Regions from separate parts of the Sphingobium sp. FG58 genome, predicted to be linked through region 1. Evidence: riboswitches for the same ligand, from Rfam matches in the RefSeq annotation. Region 1 holds a riboswitch; the other holds the start of a gene.

Evidence for each region. A riboswitch is a leader RNA that binds a small molecule or an ion and turns the genes downstream of it on or off. The one in region 1 is predicted to bind cobalamin.
Region 2: it holds a riboswitch for cobalamin, as region 1 does, so the genes downstream of both, ACODR8_RS10390 (TonB-dependent receptor plug domain-containing protein) here and cobW (cobalamin biosynthesis protein CobW) in region 1, are expected to answer to the same signal.

Annotation. Positions count from the first base shown of each region.
Region 1 covers NZ_JBMDJF010000004.1:159,970-168,645, forward strand. The annotation lists gene cobJ (precorrin-3B C(17)-methyltransferase) at 1-213, opposite strand, end outside; gene cobI (precorrin-2 C(20)-methyltransferase) at 210-947, opposite strand; gene ACODR8_RS07355 (precorrin-8X methylmutase) at 944-1,573, opposite strand; gene ACODR8_RS07360 (cobalamin biosynthesis protein CobG) at 1,573-2,682, opposite strand; gene cobN (cobaltochelatase subunit CobN) at 2,679-5,930, opposite strand; gene cobW (cobalamin biosynthesis protein CobW) at 5,940-6,977, opposite strand; cobalamin riboswitch at 7,162-7,393, opposite strand; gene ACODR8_RS07375 (HoxN/HupN/NixA family nickel/cobalt transporter) at 7,455-8,477, opposite strand.
Region 2 covers NZ_JBMDJF010000007.1:2,419-11,094, reverse strand. The annotation lists gene fdhF (formate dehydrogenase subunit alpha) at 1-576, shown strand, start outside; gene ACODR8_RS10400 (formate dehydrogenase subunit delta) at 587-892, shown strand; gene fdhD (formate dehydrogenase accessory sulfurtransferase FdhD) at 924-1,718, shown strand; cobalamin riboswitch at 1,789-2,007, shown strand; gene ACODR8_RS10390 (TonB-dependent receptor plug domain-containing protein) at 2,181-4,016, shown strand; gene ACODR8_RS10385 (ABC transporter substrate-binding protein) at 4,054-4,890, opposite strand; gene ACODR8_RS10380 (FecCD family ABC transporter permease) at 5,010-6,005, shown strand; gene ACODR8_RS10375 (ABC transporter ATP-binding protein) at 5,999-6,790, shown strand; gene ACODR8_RS10370 (penicillin-binding protein activator) at 6,791-7,996, opposite strand; gene rsmI (16S rRNA (cytidine(1402)-2'-O)-methyltransferase) at 8,008-8,676, shown strand, end outside.

The DNA.
Region 1 (8,676 bases):
CGCCAGCCGCAGCGCGTGGGCGGCCCGCTCCAACTCCACCCGATTATCGGACGGATGCAGCGTCAGCCCGGCGCGCGGCGCAATGCGCGCGACATAGGGGATATAGCCGATCACGTCCGTCGCCTGCGCCAGTGCCTCGGTCACCTGTGGCGTGACCATCGCGTCGCTGCCCGGCCCAAGGCCGGCTATGGCGATCCAGCCAGTCGCGCTCATGGCCGTCGCCCCTGACCATGGATAAGCAGGATCGAGAAATAGGGCGTCACCCGTTCCGCCTCGACCAACCGCGTCACGCGCTGGTCGGGCATGGCGGCATGTTCGACCAGCCAAGCGGACTCGGCGCGGCCAGCGGCGATGACGGCGCGGCGCAGCTTGGCGAGGTTGCGGCCGATCTTCATCACCACCAGCGCGTCAGTATCGCGGATGCGGCGGGTCAGTTCTTCCTCCGCCATGGTCGCCATCAGCACGGTCAGCACATCGTCGCCCCAGCTGATCGGCGCACCCGAAGCGGTCCAGGCACCGGCCATGCCACTGATCCCCGGCACGACCGCGACCGGCGCGATGCCCGACAGGCGGCTGTGCAGATGCATGAAGGAGCCGTAGAAAAAGGGATCGCCCTCGCACAGCACCACGACATCCGCGCCGCCCATCGCCAGCGCGGCGAGCCGGGCCGTGCAATCGGCGTAAAAGGCGGATAGGCACTGGTTGTAGCGCGGGTCGGTCAGCGGGATTTCGGTCGTGACCGGATATTCCATCGGCATTTCGATGACGTTGGGGCGCAGCATCCCCTCGACAATGCGCCGCGCCTGTCCGGGTCGTCCGGCCTTGCGGAAATAGGCGACATGGCGCGCGCCACGTACCAGCCGGTCGGCGCGGACACTGAGCAGATCCTGCGCGCCGGGGCCGAGGCCGACGCCATGGATAGTGCCGATGGTCGTGATCGCGTTCATTCTGCTTCACTCGCCAGTGCGTTGATTGCGGCGACGGTGATCGCGCTGCCACCGAGACGCCCCTCGACAATCGTGCAGGGGACGGGCTGCGCTGCCCACAAGGCATCCTTGGATTCGGCCGCGCCGACGAAGCCGACCGGGCAGCCTATGATCGCGGCGGGGCGCGGGCAGTCGGGATCTTCCAGCATGTTCAGTAGATGGAACAGCGCGGTCGGCGCATTGCCGATCGCGACGAGTGCGCCCGCCAGATGCGGTCGCCAGAGCTCCAGCGCGGCGGCGGAGCGGGTATTGCCCATCGCCTGCGCCAGACCGGCGACTTGCGGATCGTGCAGCGTGCAGATGACGGGATTGTCGGTGGGGAGGCGGGTGCGGGTCACCCCTTCGGACACCATCCGCGCGTCGCACAAGATCGGCGCGCCTGCCGCCAGTGCTGCGCGCGCAACGTCCGCGAAGCCTTCGGAAAAGCGGATATGGCGGGCGAGATCGACTATCCCAGCGGCATGGATCATCCGCACCGCGACCGGCTCTTCCCCGGCGGCAAAGCGAGCGAGGTCGGCCTCCGCGCGGATCATGGCGAAGGACTGGCGATAGATCGCTGCGCCATCACGTTCGTAAATATGGGGCATCAGGCGGCTCCGAAATGGGCAAGGAGGGCAGCTTGCGTCAGGCCGGATTGCAGCGGCGCATCCCCAGCGCGGGCGTTGATCGCGAGATCGAAACGGTCGTCTCGTCCGGTCAGCATGACATCGGCAGGCGCAGCGCGGGCGCAGCCCTTGGCACAGCCCGACACATGCAAGGAGCCTGTGACATGAGGGGCGAGGCGGCGGGTGAGGGCGCGGGTTTCGACGGTCGATTGCGGGCAGTCTGGCGCGCCGGGGCAGGCATCGACGTGCAGCAGCGGATCGGCGGGATCGGTGATCCAGCCATCGTCAGCAGGTGTCCCTTGCCCTTCGATCAGCAGCATCCGCCAGGGGGTGAGGCGGATGGCGTCGATAGAGATAAGGCGTGACAGCTGCGCGGCTGTGATCCGGCCAAAGGGCGCGCCCAGTACGCGGCGTCCCGGCACCACTCGGCGGGCGGGATGAGCGGGCGGGATCGCGCCAGTCGCAAAGGGCGGGAGGGTGGCCCGATGCCGTGCCATGCGCCGGGCATCCTCACCGCCGCTTTCGACGAACCAGTGGGCGAGCGCCAACAGAGCATCGACCTCCGCGCCCTGCATCACCGGCGCACCGGTCTCATGACCATCCGCGCGCAGGATCAGGCCGCCATGCTGTCCGCGCTCGATGCGGAAGTCGCCGCTTTCGTTGTGCAACGCACATGCCTCTCCGGCGTCGATGATGAAGCCGACCTTGCCGGGCAAGTCGGGCAACTCGTTCAGCCTTGCGATCAAGCTCCGTGCGATCCGGGCCGTGTCGTCGCCGTCCTGCCACTCGGGGGCGACCAGCAGGTTGCGCCGGGTTTCGATCACTGGATCAGGATCGACCAGTCCTGTCGCAACCAATGTCGTGAGTAAGGCGGGGAGGGCAGCTTCGCTCACACCGCGTAGCTGGAGATTGGCGCGGCTGGTCAGGTCGATCTGGCCATTGCCGTGATCCGCCGCGGCCTCGGCCAACACCGCCATCTGCGCGCGGGTAACCCGGCCCAACACTGGCCGCACCCGGACGATCAGGCCATCGCCTGCCGCCATCGGGTGCCACGCATCTGGACACCAACCCTTCACCGCAAAGCTGCTCATGACTGCGGCTCCAGACCGGCGAGGATCGAATTGCGCCGGGTGCGCCACAGCCCGGCGGCGTGGAGCGCGGCGAAGCGTTGCTCCATCGCCGCCAGCGCACCGGGGTTCTCGCGGGCCAGAAAGGCGCGCACATCGGCCTCGCCCAGTGTCGCGTCATGAAAGAGGTCGAACAGATGTTCCGGCACTTGTCCGGTCAGATGCGCGAACGCCCCCAGATGATCGAGCGTCGCGGCAATCTCTGCCCCGCCGCGAAAACCGTGCCGCATCATGCCGCTGATCCAGCCGGAATGCGCGGCCCGCGCCCGCACGACTCGTGCAATCTCCTCGGTCAGGCTGCGTGCTGTTGGCCGGGTGGGGTCGCGATTGTCGAGATGGTAAAGCGCGGCGCTGCCGCCCGTCACCGCCTGCGCAGCGGCAAAACCACCTTCATGCGCGGCATAGTCGGCGGCCAGCAGCAGGTCGGTTTCGGGCAGGTCCTGCGCATGGACGAAACTGTCCGCGGCCGCGACCCGTGCGCGCAGTCCGCCGGGGTCTGTTGCTATGCCGGGCATATCAAACGCATGGTCGGATGCGGCCAGCCAGGCTTCGCCCGCCACTTTCCGTGCGGCGTCTGTGTATGTTTCGGCGGCATCGCCCATGCCCAGCCCATAACGCCCTGGTTGCGGCCCATAGACGCGCGGTGTAACCGAACGACCGGCGAAAGGGTTGTGGTCGGCCGGCTCATCACACTCGCCCAGCGCGCGCACCGCCTGCCCGAACAGCGCGCCCAGCGTTGGGAAGGCATCGCGAAACAGGCCCGATACGCGCAACGTCACATCGATACGGGGCCGATCGAGCAACGACAGCGGCAATATCTCCACCCCCGTCACCCGCTCCGACGCTGTATCCCACACGGGTTTGGCGCCCAGCAGGTGCAGCGCCATCGCGTAATCCTCACCCGCAGTGCGCATCGTCGCCGATCCCCACAGGTCGATCACCATCGCGCGGGGATAGTCCCCCTGATCCTGCAAATGACGGCGCACCACATCCTGCGCCATTCGCACCCCCTGCGCGTGGGCGCTGCGGGAAGGGACGGCGCGCGGGTCGATGCTGTAGAGGTTGCGCCCGGTCGGCAGCACGTCGGTTCGCCCGCGATGCGGCGATCCTGAAGGGCCGGGCGCGACCCGCCGCCCGGCCAGCGCCGCGCGCAGACCCTCACGCTCCGCCGCACCTTGCTCGCCCCGACCAAAGACGTGCAGCCCATCCCCATATTGGCTTTCCTTGACGTCGCAGACGAAGCGGTCGATGCGGGTGATGATCTCCACCGGGGACGCATCCGCCGCGATGCCCAGTTCCGTTTCCAGCCCCAGCGCGCATGCTTCGTCGGCAATGTCGGCCTGCAAACGCGCCCGCCGCGCCGGGTCCAGCCCGTCGGCGTTGGAAAATTCGTCGAGCAGCGCCTCGATCCGCGCCAGCCCAGCGCCGCTGCGGGTGGGGGCAAGCGGTGGCGGGGCATGGCCGATCGTCACCGCGCCGATCCGCCGCTTCGCCTGCGCCGCTTCGCCAGGATCATTGACGATGAAGGGATAAATGACCGGCATCGCCCCGGTCAGCGCCTGCGGCCAGCAGTCGTCCGACAGCGCGACGGCCTTGCCCGGCAACCATTCGAGCGTGCCATGCGCGCCCATATGGATCAGCGCGTCGATCCGCTGCTCCCGCAGCCAGAGATAGAAAGCGACATAGGCATGGCGCGGGCAACGCGACAGGTCGTGATAATCCTGATCGCGCGCCGCTGGGTCGCCCCGTTCGGGCTGGAGCGCGACGAGGACATGGCCTGCGCGGAAAGCTGAAAAGGCGAAATGGCCGTTTAGCGCTGCCGGGTCGCTTTCCGGCTCTCCCCATGTGGTGGCGATGTCGGCGCGCAGGGATGGCGAAACTGTATCGAGGGCGGCGCGATAGTGCGAGAGCGGCCAATAGATGCGCTCTTCTGCCAGTCGTTGCGGCAGGTCAGGGCTGGTGATGGTGGCATAACCAGCCCCGGCCAGATCCTCCAGCACGGCCTGTGCCGATGCCAGCGCATCCAGCCCGACCGCATAGGCCATTTGCCACGCCTTGCCGGGATAGGTGGACAGCAGCAGCGCCAGTTTCCGCGTAGCGGCAGGCTTCGCCGCCAACGCGATCCAGCCCGCCACCCGATCAACGATCGCTGCGACCTGCGCGGGATCGGCGCGATGACGCGCGCGGGCGTGGTGCAGGTCCGGGTCGCGCGCCTCCGCGTCCTTGAAGCTCGCCACGCCAGCGAAAATCCGTCCGTCCATCTCCGGCAGCACGACATGCATGGCCAGGTCTGCGGGCGAAAGGCCACGTGCGGCGTCGGCCCAGGCCGCACGGCTGTTGGTGGCCAACGCGATCTGGATCATCGGCACGTCGATGCTATCGAACGGGGTTTTGCCATCCTCGCCACGCGCGGAAAAGGCAGTGGCGTTGACGATCGCCGCGGGGGCCAGTGCGCTCGCCCAGCGGGTCAGCCAGCCGCGCACATCGGCGGCTTTGAGCGATGGCGCGAACAGGGCGATGATATCGAAGCCGCGTTGCTCGAACGCCCGCTGTAACGCGACGAACGGGTCAAGATCACCGGCCACCAGATAGGATCGGTAGAAGAGCAGCAGGATGCGCGGCCTGTCAGACGCAAGGGCGAATGCGGCTGGACATGTCACGCCTTCGCCCGCCCGCCACGCCCCGATGGTCGCGACGGGTTGGGGCTGGCCCATGTCATTCGCCGCAAGACCGGCATCGCGCGCCAGTTCCCGCAGCGCTGCCATCGCCGATTCCGGCCCTCCGGTGTCGCACAGTCGCGCCAGCATCCGAAGCCGATCCACCCGCAAAGTCGATGCTGCATCCAGCCGCGCGTCCTCCCGTCCGTCGCCTGGCAGCACGGCCAGCGCAATGCCCTGCGCCCTGGCCAGTGCCTCCACCTGTTGCAGGCCATAGGACCAGTAGGACGCGCCGCCGATCAGCCGGATCAGGATCGCCCTCGCGCCGGACAGGGTGCGTTCGATATAGGTGTCGACCGAGAGCGGATGCGCCAGCGTCGCCAGATTGGCGAGGCGCAGCGTCGGCAATCCCTTGCCCAGCCGCCACCCGGCCGCGAACGCGCCCAAATCGCTGTCGGAAAAGGACAGGACCACCATGTCCGCAGGCGGCTGCGCCAGATCCTGCGGACTGGCGACATCCTCCATGCCCGGCGTTTCGCGGAAGATGACGTGCATCGTGTGCGCTCAGTCCAGCAGCGCAGCCCGGATGGCGTCGGGGTCGATATGATCATGCTCGGCGATCACCACCAGCGACGTGCCGCGCGGTTCGCCGGGGTGCCATAGCCGGTCATAATGGCAACGCACCCGCGCGCCGACCGCCTGCACCAGCAACCGCATCGGCTTGCCGGTTACGGCGGCATAGCCCTTCACTCGCAATATCTGCCGGTCGCGGGCCAGTGCCTCGATCCGCGCGGTCAGGGTGGCAGGGTCGGTGATTTCGCCCAGCGCGATCACGACGCTGTCGAAATCCTCATGTTCATGCTCATCCTCGCCATCATGGTGGGACGGGCGGGACGCGATGTCATCTTCCGCGGCTGTGCCAAGGCCCAGGATCAGGCGCGGGTCGATGACGCCGTCGGTCAGTTCGATTACCGGGACCGGGCGCGGTGCCTCCGCCGCGATCACGGCGCGCGCGACCGCCACGCCGTCCGGCCCGGCCAGATCCACCTTGGTCAGCAGCACCATGTCGGCGCAGGCCAACTGATCCTCAAACACTTCGGCGAGTGGCGTTTCATGGTCGATGCCCGGATCGGCGGCGCGTTGCGCTTCTATAGCGACCAGATCGGGCGCGAAGCGACCTGCAGCTACCGCTTCGGCGTCGGCCAGCGCCAGTACCCCGTCCACCGTGATGCGGCTGCGGATCGCGGGCCAGTCGAATGCCTTGAGCAGGGGTTTGGGCAGGGCCAGCCCCGATGTTTCAATCAGGATATGGTCGGGTCGGGGATCGAGTGCGAGGAGATGTTCGACCGTGGGAATGAAATCGTCCGCCACGGTGCAGCAGATGCAGCCATTGGCCAGTTCGACGATATTATCGGCCGGGCAATCGGGAATGGCGCAGGATTTGAGGATGTCGCCATCCACCCCCAATGTGCCGAATTCATTGACGACGACCGCCAGCCGCCGCCCGCCCGCGTTGCGGATCAGGTGGCTGATGAGCGTGGTTTTCCCCGCGCCCAGAAAGCCAGTGACGATGGTGACGGGCACCTTGGTGAGGTCCGACATGGCAATTCTCCGCGCGCCGCGACGACGAAGGGCGGGGCGTACCGGCGCACGTCGCCGGTCGGCGCGCGACGACGGACAGGCGCGCAAAGTCGCCCGGCGCAACGCACCGATGCGGCCCCAGCCGCATGGACTCGTCGCTCAGACGGAGAGTTACCGTGCCAAGACCATCCCCTGGATCTGGGCAAGAGCGACCGGTGCGCCGGCAGGTCTCCTGGCTCGCGGGTCACAGCTTGATGCACGCCTTCCCGGATTCGCGCATGGTGCGCCGTCCAGTGGCTGCTCCCCCAAAAGAGGAGCGATGTGCATCGCGCTATCCGCTTACAGTTGCAGGGACAGCCGCGGATTTGGACGGAAAACCGCCCGCACCGCATTCCCGATTAAGCCTCTTGCGAGGCACCGGCGCGATCATGTGAGAACCGGCGTAAACCGGCTTTCACGCCTGTCCCTAATCCAGTTTATCGCCCAAGCCAAGCATGATCAGGTCGCCAGTCGCACCTCAATCTCGTCGAAGCGTCGCCACCGGTAGATCAGGAAACTGGCGATCCAGCAGAACAGGAACAGACCGATAATGGCAAAGCCCAGACTGTTGAAATTCTCGCCCAGCGCGCCAGCCATGTCCCATGGCCAGCCAGCCAGCCCCAGCTTGTCGCCAATCAGCGCGATCGTTTCGATCCCGCCGATGACGATGGCGACAATGGCCGAGATCAGGGTGATGGTGATATTGTAATAAAGTTTGCGGATAGGTTTGACGAACGCCCAGTCATAGGCACCCAGCATCACCACCCCGTCCAGCGTGTCGATCAGCGCCATGCCGACCGCGAACAGCGCAGGCAGGACCAATATGGTGCCGATCGACAGGCCGTTGGCCGCCTGATGCGCGGACATGCCCAATATCGCGACTTCGGTGGCGGTATCGAAACCGAAGCCGAAGAGGAAACCTAAAGGGGCCATATGCCAGCTGCGGTTGACCAGCCGGAACATCGGGCGGAACAGTCGGGCCAGCAGGCCGCGCCCGGACAGCAGCAGGTCCAGATCCTCCTCATTATAGGCGCCGCCCGCCCGGACATGGGCGAAGCTGCGCCATACCGATCGCAGGATGATGAGGTTCATGCCCGCAATGGCGAACAGGAAGAGCGCGGACACTGCGGTCGCGACCACGCCGCCGACTTGTTTGAACCAGACGAAATCGGACAGGGCGTTGGTGGTCAGCACGATCAGCACGGAGGCTATGGCGATGATGCTGCTATGGCCGATGGCAAACCACAGGCCGACGGAGATGGGTCGCTGACCTTCCTGCATCAGCTTACGGGTCACATTGTCGATCGCCGCGATATGATCGGCATCGACGGCGTGGCGCAGGCCGAGACCCCAAGCGAGCAGCGCGGTCCCCAGCATCAGTGGTTGATCGTGAAACAGGCTGACGGCCCAGCCCCAGGCGGCCATATTCGCCACAATCAGCGCGGCGATCAGCATCGCGACGCGACTGCGCAGCCGCGTCATTCCCTTGTTTTTCGGGTCGCTCACAAGCGTCTCCCCCTGGCGTCCTGCGACATGGCCGGGCCTGCTGGCGCAACGCGACAGCCGACACGCGCGGCGACCGGACGCATCAAGCGGCCAACGCACGTCCCGAAGCGGCCCCGCCGCTTACACGTCGCTCAGACGGAGTTCACCGTGCCACGGCCATCCCCTGGGCCAGGGC
Region 2 (8,676 bases), on a different contig from region 1:
CGGCTGGAGGCGGAAGGATCGCTGCAATGGCCCGCCAATGACGCCGCGCCCGATGGCACGCCCACCATGCACATCGACGGCTTCGTGCGGGGCAAGGGCAAGTTCGTCGTCACCGACTATGTGCCGACCGACGAAAAGACCGGCCCGCGCTTCCCGCTGCTGCTGACGACGGGGCGCATCCTGTCCCATTATAATGTCGGCGCGCAGACGCGGCGCACCGCCAATACCGCCTGGCACCCGGAGGACCGGCTGGAAATCCATCCGTCGGACGCCGAGAATCGCGGGATCAAGGAGGGCGACTGGGTCGCGCTGAAGAGCCGCGCCGGGGAAACGACGCTGCGCGCGCAAGTGACCGAGCGGGTTGCGCCGGGCGTGGTCTATACCACCTTCCACCACCCCGAAACGCAGGCCAACGTCATCACCACCGACTATAGCGACTGGGCGACCAACTGCCCGGAATATAAGGTGACGGCGGTGCAGGTGATGCCATCCAACGGGCCGAGCGACTGGCAGCAGGATTATGCCGATCAGGCCCGGATGAGCCGCCGCATTGCACCGCTGGAAGCGGCGGAATAGGGTCGGGCATATGAGCGACGAAACCGAAGTCATGTCCACCACGGACCGGCTGGTCTATATGGCGCACCAGATTGCGCGCAACCTGGAAACCATGGGCGAGGCGAAGGCGGTGGCGGCGCTGGCCGAGCATTTGACCCGTTTCTGGGACCCGCGCATAAAAGCGCAGATCATTGCCATTGCGCAGGACCAGCCCGAACGGCTTTCCCCCATAGTGGCCGCAGCCGTTGCGCGCATGGCGCAGGCCAGGGGCGCTCCGCAAGTGGATGCGGCGCAATTCAACATGGTGGACGAGACGGGGCATTGCGACGCCGGTTGAGCGGCGCGCGATCCACCGCTACCCCTTCTTGATGGATGCAGACCGCCAGAGCATGACTTTCGACCGGCTGACCGCCGATGGGGCGACGCAGCCGATCGATCGGGCGCTGGCCGACGAAGTGCCGGTTGCGATCGAATTTAACGGTATCGGCTATGCCGTGCTGATGGCGACGCCGGCCGATATTGGCGATCTGGTGCAGGGCTTCGCGCTGGCCGAGCGGCTGATCGGCCCGGACGATGCGCCGTTCGATGTGGATACCCATCGCACCGATCAAGGCATCGTCGCCCGCGCCACCCTGCCGCCGTCGCGGACGGACCTGTTGCTGGACCGGGTGCGGCACCGGGCGTCGGACTCCTCGTGCGGCATATGCGGCATTGAAAATCTGGAGCAGGCGATCCGGCCCCTGCCACAGGTAGCGGCGCGTTCGCGCGCCGACCGGGCGGCGATTTTTCGCGCGCTCGATGGGCTGGCGGTGCATCAGCCGCTCAACGCCGCCACCGGTGCGGCCCATGCCGCCGCGTGGGTCAGCGCGGACGGGGCGATCCTTCTGGCGCGGGAGGATGTCGGGCGGCACAATGCGTTCGACAAGCTGATCGGCGCGATGAAGCGGGCGGGGGCGAACTGGGACGGCGGCTTTGCCCTGCTGTCGTCGCGCTGTTCCTATGAATTGGTGGAAAAAGCGGTGCTGAGCCAATGCCCACTGCTGGTGACGATTTCCGCCCCCACGAGGCTGGCGGCAGAGCGCGCGGCGGCGGCGGGATTGCCGCTGGTCGTGCTGGCGCGGGCCGACGCGGTGTTGCACCGGGGCAACGCTCCGCTGGCGTAGCGCCACAGGCCGCTTGGCATCGCGGTGCCTTTCCCCTAGAGCGCGCGGCGTGAGGGGGGCTTGGCTTCCCTTGCAGCTAGATCGCGCCGGTGTCCCGCAAGGGGCTGAAAATGGGAATGCGGTGCGGGCGTGCAAGCGCCCAATTCCGCGGCTGTCCCTGCAACTGTAAGCGGTGAGCATGATGCACGCGGGTCGCAAGGCCCGGCCACTGGACGATGTGTCTGGGAAGGTCCGTGCGTTATTGCCCTGACCCGCGAGCCAGGAGACCTGCCGGCGTCTGGTCGCTCTTGCCCTGATCCAGGGGATGGTCATGGCACGGTGGTTTTCCGTCGAGCGACGCTGTGCGGCCGGGGCCGCATCGTGCCGTGCGGCGGGGGCTGGCGTTTGTCCCGCATCATGGCGCGACCGCTTGCGCGGACGCCCTGGCCTTGAAGTCGCATTCAGACGCTCAGGGCATTTATAATGTTAAAAACAGGGATTTCTCTCATTGCGCTGCTGGCGGCTACGCCCGCTCTGGCGCAGGACGATAATATCGTCGTCACCGCGTCGGGCATCGAACAGTCGCGGGACGAAGTCGGGCAGGCGATCACCGTCATCGACGCGCAGACCATCCAGACGCGGCAGGCGGTCGATGTGGTTGATCTGCTGGCGACGACGCCGGGGGTGCGCTTCAATCGCAATGGATCGGTCGGCGGCGTGACCGGCGTGTCGCTGCGCGGCGCGGAAACGACACAGACATTGGTGCTGATCGACGGGGTGAAGGTCAACGACCCCAGCGGCATCGGCGATGGCTATGATTTCGGCCATTTGCTGACCGGCAATATCAAGCGGATCGAGGTGCTGCGCGGCTCCAACTCGGTGGTGCATGGCAGCCAGGCGATCGGCGGCGTGGTCAACATCATGACCGGCGTGCCTGCTGACGGCTTTGGTGCCAACGCCTCGGTCGATTATGGCTATAGCGATACGGTGAATGCCAAGGCGGACGTCTCCGGCACCAGCGGCATCGCATCGGGCGGGGTGGGCGCGGCTTACTTCCGCACCGACGGCATTTCCTCGGCGGCGGGCGGCACGGAAAAGGATGGTTATGAAAATATCGCCACCAACGCCCGGCTGAAACTGGCGTTCAGCGATGCGCTGAGCCTGGACCTGCGCGGCTATTATATCCAGGCCGACCTGGACTATGACAGCTTCTTCGGCGCGCCTGCCGACAGCAGCGATGTGAGCAAGCTCGACCAATATGTGGGCTATGCGGGCCTCAACCTCGCCCTGCTGGATGGGAAGCTGACCAACCGCGCGGCGGTCACTTATCTGCGCAACGACCGCGACTATTATTTCGTGCGCGGCACCGACCCGGACTATGGCTATTCCGGCACCAACCTGCGCTTCGACTATGAAGGCGTCTATGCCCCGGTCGATCAGGCCAAGCTGGTGTTCGGCTATGAACATGAGCGGCCCGATTATGATTTCTTCGGCTTCGGCAGCACGTCGTCGGCGAAGATCAACATCGACAGCGTCTATGCGCTGGCGATCGTCAAGCCCTTCACCGGCCTGTCGGTCACCGGTGGCGTACGGCATGATGATCATAGCCAGTTTGGCGGCGCGACAACATTCGGCGCGAACGCCAACTATACGCCCAATGCGGGCGCGACCAATATTCGCCTGAGCTATGGCGAAGGGTTCAAGGCACCCTCGCTCTATCAGCTTTACGACATGTTCAGCGGCAACAGCGCGCTGCGCCCCGAACGCTCGAAAAGCTATGATGTCGGTTTCGACCAGAGCCTGGACGGCGGGCGGGCGACAGTCTCGGTCACGGCTTTTCTGCGCGATACCACCGACCAGATCAATTATGACAATGCGACCTTCAGCTACAGCAATCTGGACCGCACCCGCGCCAAGGGTGTGGAGGCCAGCATCGCGTTAAAGCCGGTGGACGCGCTGACCGTGACCGGCAGCTATAGCTATGTCGATGCGCGCGACCGGTCGGGCGGGATCAATGATGGCAACCGCCTGCCGCGCCGCGCCGTCAATGCGGTCAGCGTCTCGGCGGACTATGTCTGGTCTTTCGGCCTCTCGACGGGTGCCACGGTGACGATGGTGGGCGACAGTTTCGACAATGCGTCCAACACCCGTCGTCTGGACGGCTATGCGCTTGCCGGTTTGCGGGCCTCGCTGCCACTGGGCGAGCATTTGGAAGTCTATGGCCGGATCGACAATCTGTTCGATGAAGCCTACGCCACTGCCTATGGCTATGGCGTCTATGGCCGCTCCGCCTTTGGCGGTGTGCGTGTCCGCTTCTGATATGGCACAAGGGGGGACGGGCGCGCAGCCCGTTCCTTCATTTCGGCGCGTTCAGCCGCGTCGCGCTTTTGCTGCGTGGCGCCCCAAGTTGCGCCACGATGGCCCGCGCCGCCTGCACATAGGCAGGGCCGCCGCACACGGTCCAGCTTTGCGGCAGGCTGATGCGCGGGATGGATTTGATCGCGGGATGCTGGAGCATTTCGGTCCCCTGATCGACCACCGCTTCGCTGCCGCTTTCGACAATCAGCCAGTCGGGCCGCGCCGCGACCATCGCCTCCAGCGGCACCTGCGCCAGCGCGGGCTTGCCGAGTTTCGCGGCGAGGTTTGTCAGCCCCACCCGGCGCATCAGATCATCGACCAGCGTGCCGGTGCCGGTCATGTAGCCGCGCCGCTGATAATAGGCTGCGACGCCGTTACGCTTCGCTTTGGGCAGTGCCGCCAGTTCGCGGTTCATCTGCGCGATCAGTTGTTCACCCCGCTCAGGATGCCCCACCGCGCGCGACACCTGCCGTATCTGGTCCAGGATCGCGGCATAGCTGTCCGCGCTGGCCAGACCCAATGTGGTCCACTGCCCCGGCGGCGCACCGGCGACTATGTTCGGCCCGATAGGATAGCCCAGGATCAGGTCGGGCCGGATTGCCAGCACCTCCTCCGAAGCGCGGCGCAGCACGCGATAGTCCCGCGCTGCGTCCGCCGCCGCCGACAATTCAGGATCGCGCGCATTGCTGCTGAGCGCGGCGATCTGGCTCTTGTCGGCCAGCGCGATCAGATATTGGTCGGCGCAGACATTGAGCGAGACGATGCGACGCGGCGTGGCGTGTGCCGTGCCGGTGAGCGTCAGGGCGGCAATGGCAAAGGTCAGCGGAAGGATCATGGAGCCTGTCTTGTAGTAGGACGTGTTCCCGCGCAGGCGGGGACCCAGTCCCGCGCTCAGAACTGGGTTCCTGCCTTCGCAGGAACACGTCGCCTTGCCAACCGCCAAGGCGTGCGTCCATGACGGCCCGCCGTCACCCCCTGCTCATTCCCACGCTGTTGCTTCTGCTGGTCGCCGCAGCAATGGGTTCCGTGATGCTGGGCGCGGTCGCGATCAGTCCCGCGCGGATCTGGGCGGTGCTGACCGGCGGCGGCGATGACATTGCCCGCGCCATCATCATCGACCTGCGCTTGCCCCGGATGCTGCTTGGTCTGCTCGTCGGCGCGATGCTGGGCCTGTCGGGCGCGGCCTTGCAGGGCTATTTGCGCAACCCGCTGGCCGAACCCTCCGTGCTGGGCGCGTCCAACGCGGCGGCCTTGGGCGCGGTGTGCGCGCTCTATTTTGGGCTGAGCGCCCTGCACCCGCTGGTCCTGCCGTTGCTGGCGATCACCACTGCGCTGATCGCCATCGCCGGCCTGTTCCTGCTGGCGGGACCGTCGGAAAGCCCGCTGACGCTCATACTGGCGGGCATCGCCGTCGCAACGCTGGCAGGCGCAGGGATCAGCCTGTCGCTCAACCTGTCGCCCAACCCCTTTGCGGCGATGGAGATTATGAGCTGGCTGATGGGCAGTCTGGAAAACCGCAGCTATGTCCATGTCAGCGTCGCCTTGCCCTGCATCGCCATCGGCGCGGCTTTGTTGCTGGCCGACGGGCGGACGCTGGACGCGCTGACGCTGGGGGAGGAAGGCGCGCAGGCGCTGGGCGTGAACCTCAACGCGGCGCGGTTGCGGATGATGCTGGGCGTCGCGATCGGCGTGGGCGGCGCGGTGGCGGTGTCGGGGGCGATCGGTTTTGTCGGCCTGATCGTGCCGCACATCGTGCGCCCGCTGACCGACCGGTCGCCCTCGGCGGTGCTATGGCCCTCGCTGCTCGGCGGCGCGGTGCTGCTGACGCTGGCGGATATCGGCGTGCGGCTGATCCCGTCGGCCAATGAATTGAAGCTCGGCGTCGTCACCGCAATGCTGGGCGTGCCGGTGTTCCTGATCCACCTGATGCGGGAGCGGCGGCTATGGTGAGCCTGGCGGTAGAGGGACTGTCGGTCCGGCTTGGCCGTCATGCGGCGGTGCGTGATGTCAGCATGATGCTGGCACCGGGCCAGTTGGTCGGCATCATCGGACCCAATGGCGCGGGCAAATCGACGCTGATCCGGGCGATGCTGGGGCTGGCGAAGGCGCAGGCGGGTCGGGTTTGCATCGACGGGCAGGATGTCGCGTGGATCGACCGGCGGGCAATAGCGCGCGCCATCGCCTATCTGCCGCAGGGCCAGACATTGCACTGGCCCTTGAGCGTCGAGCGGCTGGTGGCGCTGGGGCGGCTGCCGCATCTGGGGCCGCTGTCTCGCCTGTCAGATGAGGATGAGGCGGCGGTGGAGGCTGCGATGGCGCGCGCCGATGTGCTGCATCTGAAAGGCCGGATCGCCACCGAATTGTCGGGTGGGGAGCGGGCGCGGGTGCTGCTGGCGCGGGCATTGGCGGTGGGTGCGCGGGGACTGATCGCCGATGAGCCACTCGCGGCGCTCGATCCCGGCCACCAGATCGACGTGATGGACCTGTTGCGCGACGAGGCGCGGGGTGGGGCGCTGGTGGTGACGGTGCTGCACGACCTGAGCATGGCGGCGCGCTGGTGCGACCGGCTGCTGCTGATGGACGGCGGTGCGCTGGTCGCGGACGGCGCGCCGATGGACGTGCTGACCGAGCAGGCGCTTGCCCATGTCTATGGCATCACCGCCTGCATCGATCCGGGCAATGGCTGGCCGCTGATCCTGCCGACCGGGCGGGTGCCCCGGTCGGCAGCCGACTGATTACTCCGCGAAGCTGCGGGGCGCAGGCGCGATGACCGTGACTGCGCCCGCCCCCACTTCGGACACTTCCAGCGCGCGTTCAGCGATGCCGGTGCGGCCAAAACGGAACGCGCCGTCAATGCCCGAAAAACCGCCCGAATCGCGCAGGCGCGCCGCGGGGAAGGGGCTGCCCGGTTTCCAGTCCTGCGCGATCCGCACCGTCAGCAGGACCGAATCATAGCCGAGCGAGGACAGGCGGAAGGGCGCCGTGCCGTAACGGGCGCGATATTTGCCCGCGAGCTGTCCGTAGAGCGTGTCCGACACGCTGGCGAACCAGGCGCCGCGCAGCACCGGACTGGCGGCCAGCGTGCCTTCGGTATTCCACAGTTCCGTGCCGAGCAGCCGCGCGGTCGCGCCGCCATTTTTGCGCACGATCGGCGCGACCTGGAGCGCGACCTTGCCGCTGTCGGCGATCAGGAGCGCATCATAGCTGGAGGAGGCCTGCAATTTCTTGACCGCTGCGGTGATCGAAGCGGGGCTGCGGTCGAAATTCTGCATCGACACGACCGTACCCCCCGCCTGCTCGACCGCGCGCAGCAGCGCATTGCCCGCCCGTTCGCCATAGGTGCCGCGCGGGATGAGCGCGGCGAAGCGCGACAGCCCCTTGTCGCGGGCGAAACCGACGACCCGCTCGATCGACTGGTTGGGGTTATAACCCATGATATACACGCCGCTGCCCGCTGCGCTGGCGTCGTTGGAGAAGCTGATCACCGGCACATTGGTGCGCGCGGCGATCGGCCCCACAATGCGGGCATCCTCGGCGAGCAAGGGGCCAAGGATCAGGCGGTTGCCTTCGGCCAGCGCGCGGTTCGCCGCCGCTGCTGCGCCCAGGGCGGTGTCATAGGTGGTGATGCGGATCTTGTCGGTTTTGGTGTCCATCAGCGCTAGCGTGGTGGCGTTGGCGATCGACTGGCCGACCCCGGCATTGGGACCGCTCATCGGCACCAGCAGCGCGACGCGGTGGCGCAGCGTGTCGGTCGGCAGGCCTTGGGTCACGTCCGGGCCGCTTGGTCCAACCGGGCCGGTCGGGGTGGTGGGCGCCGGTCCCTTGGGTACGATCGACTGACAGGCGGCGAGCAGCAGCGTACCCGCGGCAAGCGCGATTCGCGCGCCACGCTTCAATGAAGCGAACAAGTCCGCTTGCCGGGAGGCATCCGTCTCTGTCATCTGGCGTCCTTATGGAAACTCAATCTTCGGGTCTTGAACCTGGGCTTTATATCGTCGCGGGGCCGATCGGCAACCTTGGTGACCTTACCCCGCGCGCGGCGGAGGTGTTGCGGCTGGCGGACGTGGTCGCCGTGGAAGATACACGGGTGAGCGCGCGGCTGTTGCGCCATGCTGGCTCTGATCGCCCGATGCTGCCCTATCATGACCATAGCGGCGAAAATGTGCGGGCGCGGCTGGTGGAGCGGATGGCGGGCGAATCGGTCGCCCTGCTGTCGGACGCGGGGACGCCGCTGATATCCGATCCGGGCTATAAGCTGGTGCGCGATGCGCGGGCGGCGGGACGGCGGATCACGACCCTGCCCGGTCCCAGCGCGGCCATTGCGGCGCTGACGCTGTCGGGCCTGCCGACCGATCGCTTCCTGTTCATGGGCTTCCTGCCCAGCAAGGCCAAGGCGCGGGGGGATGTGCTGGACGAGGTGGCCGGGCTGCGGGCGACTCTGGTCTTTTACGAAAGCGGCCCGCGCCTGTCCGAAAGCCTGTCCGCCATGGCCGCCCATCTGGGCGACCGGGAAGCGGCGGTCAGCCGGGAGATCAGCAAGACATTCGAGGAAACCGCCTGCGGCACATTGAGCGAACTGTCCGCTCGTTACGCCGACGCGCCGCCCAAGGGGGAGATTGTC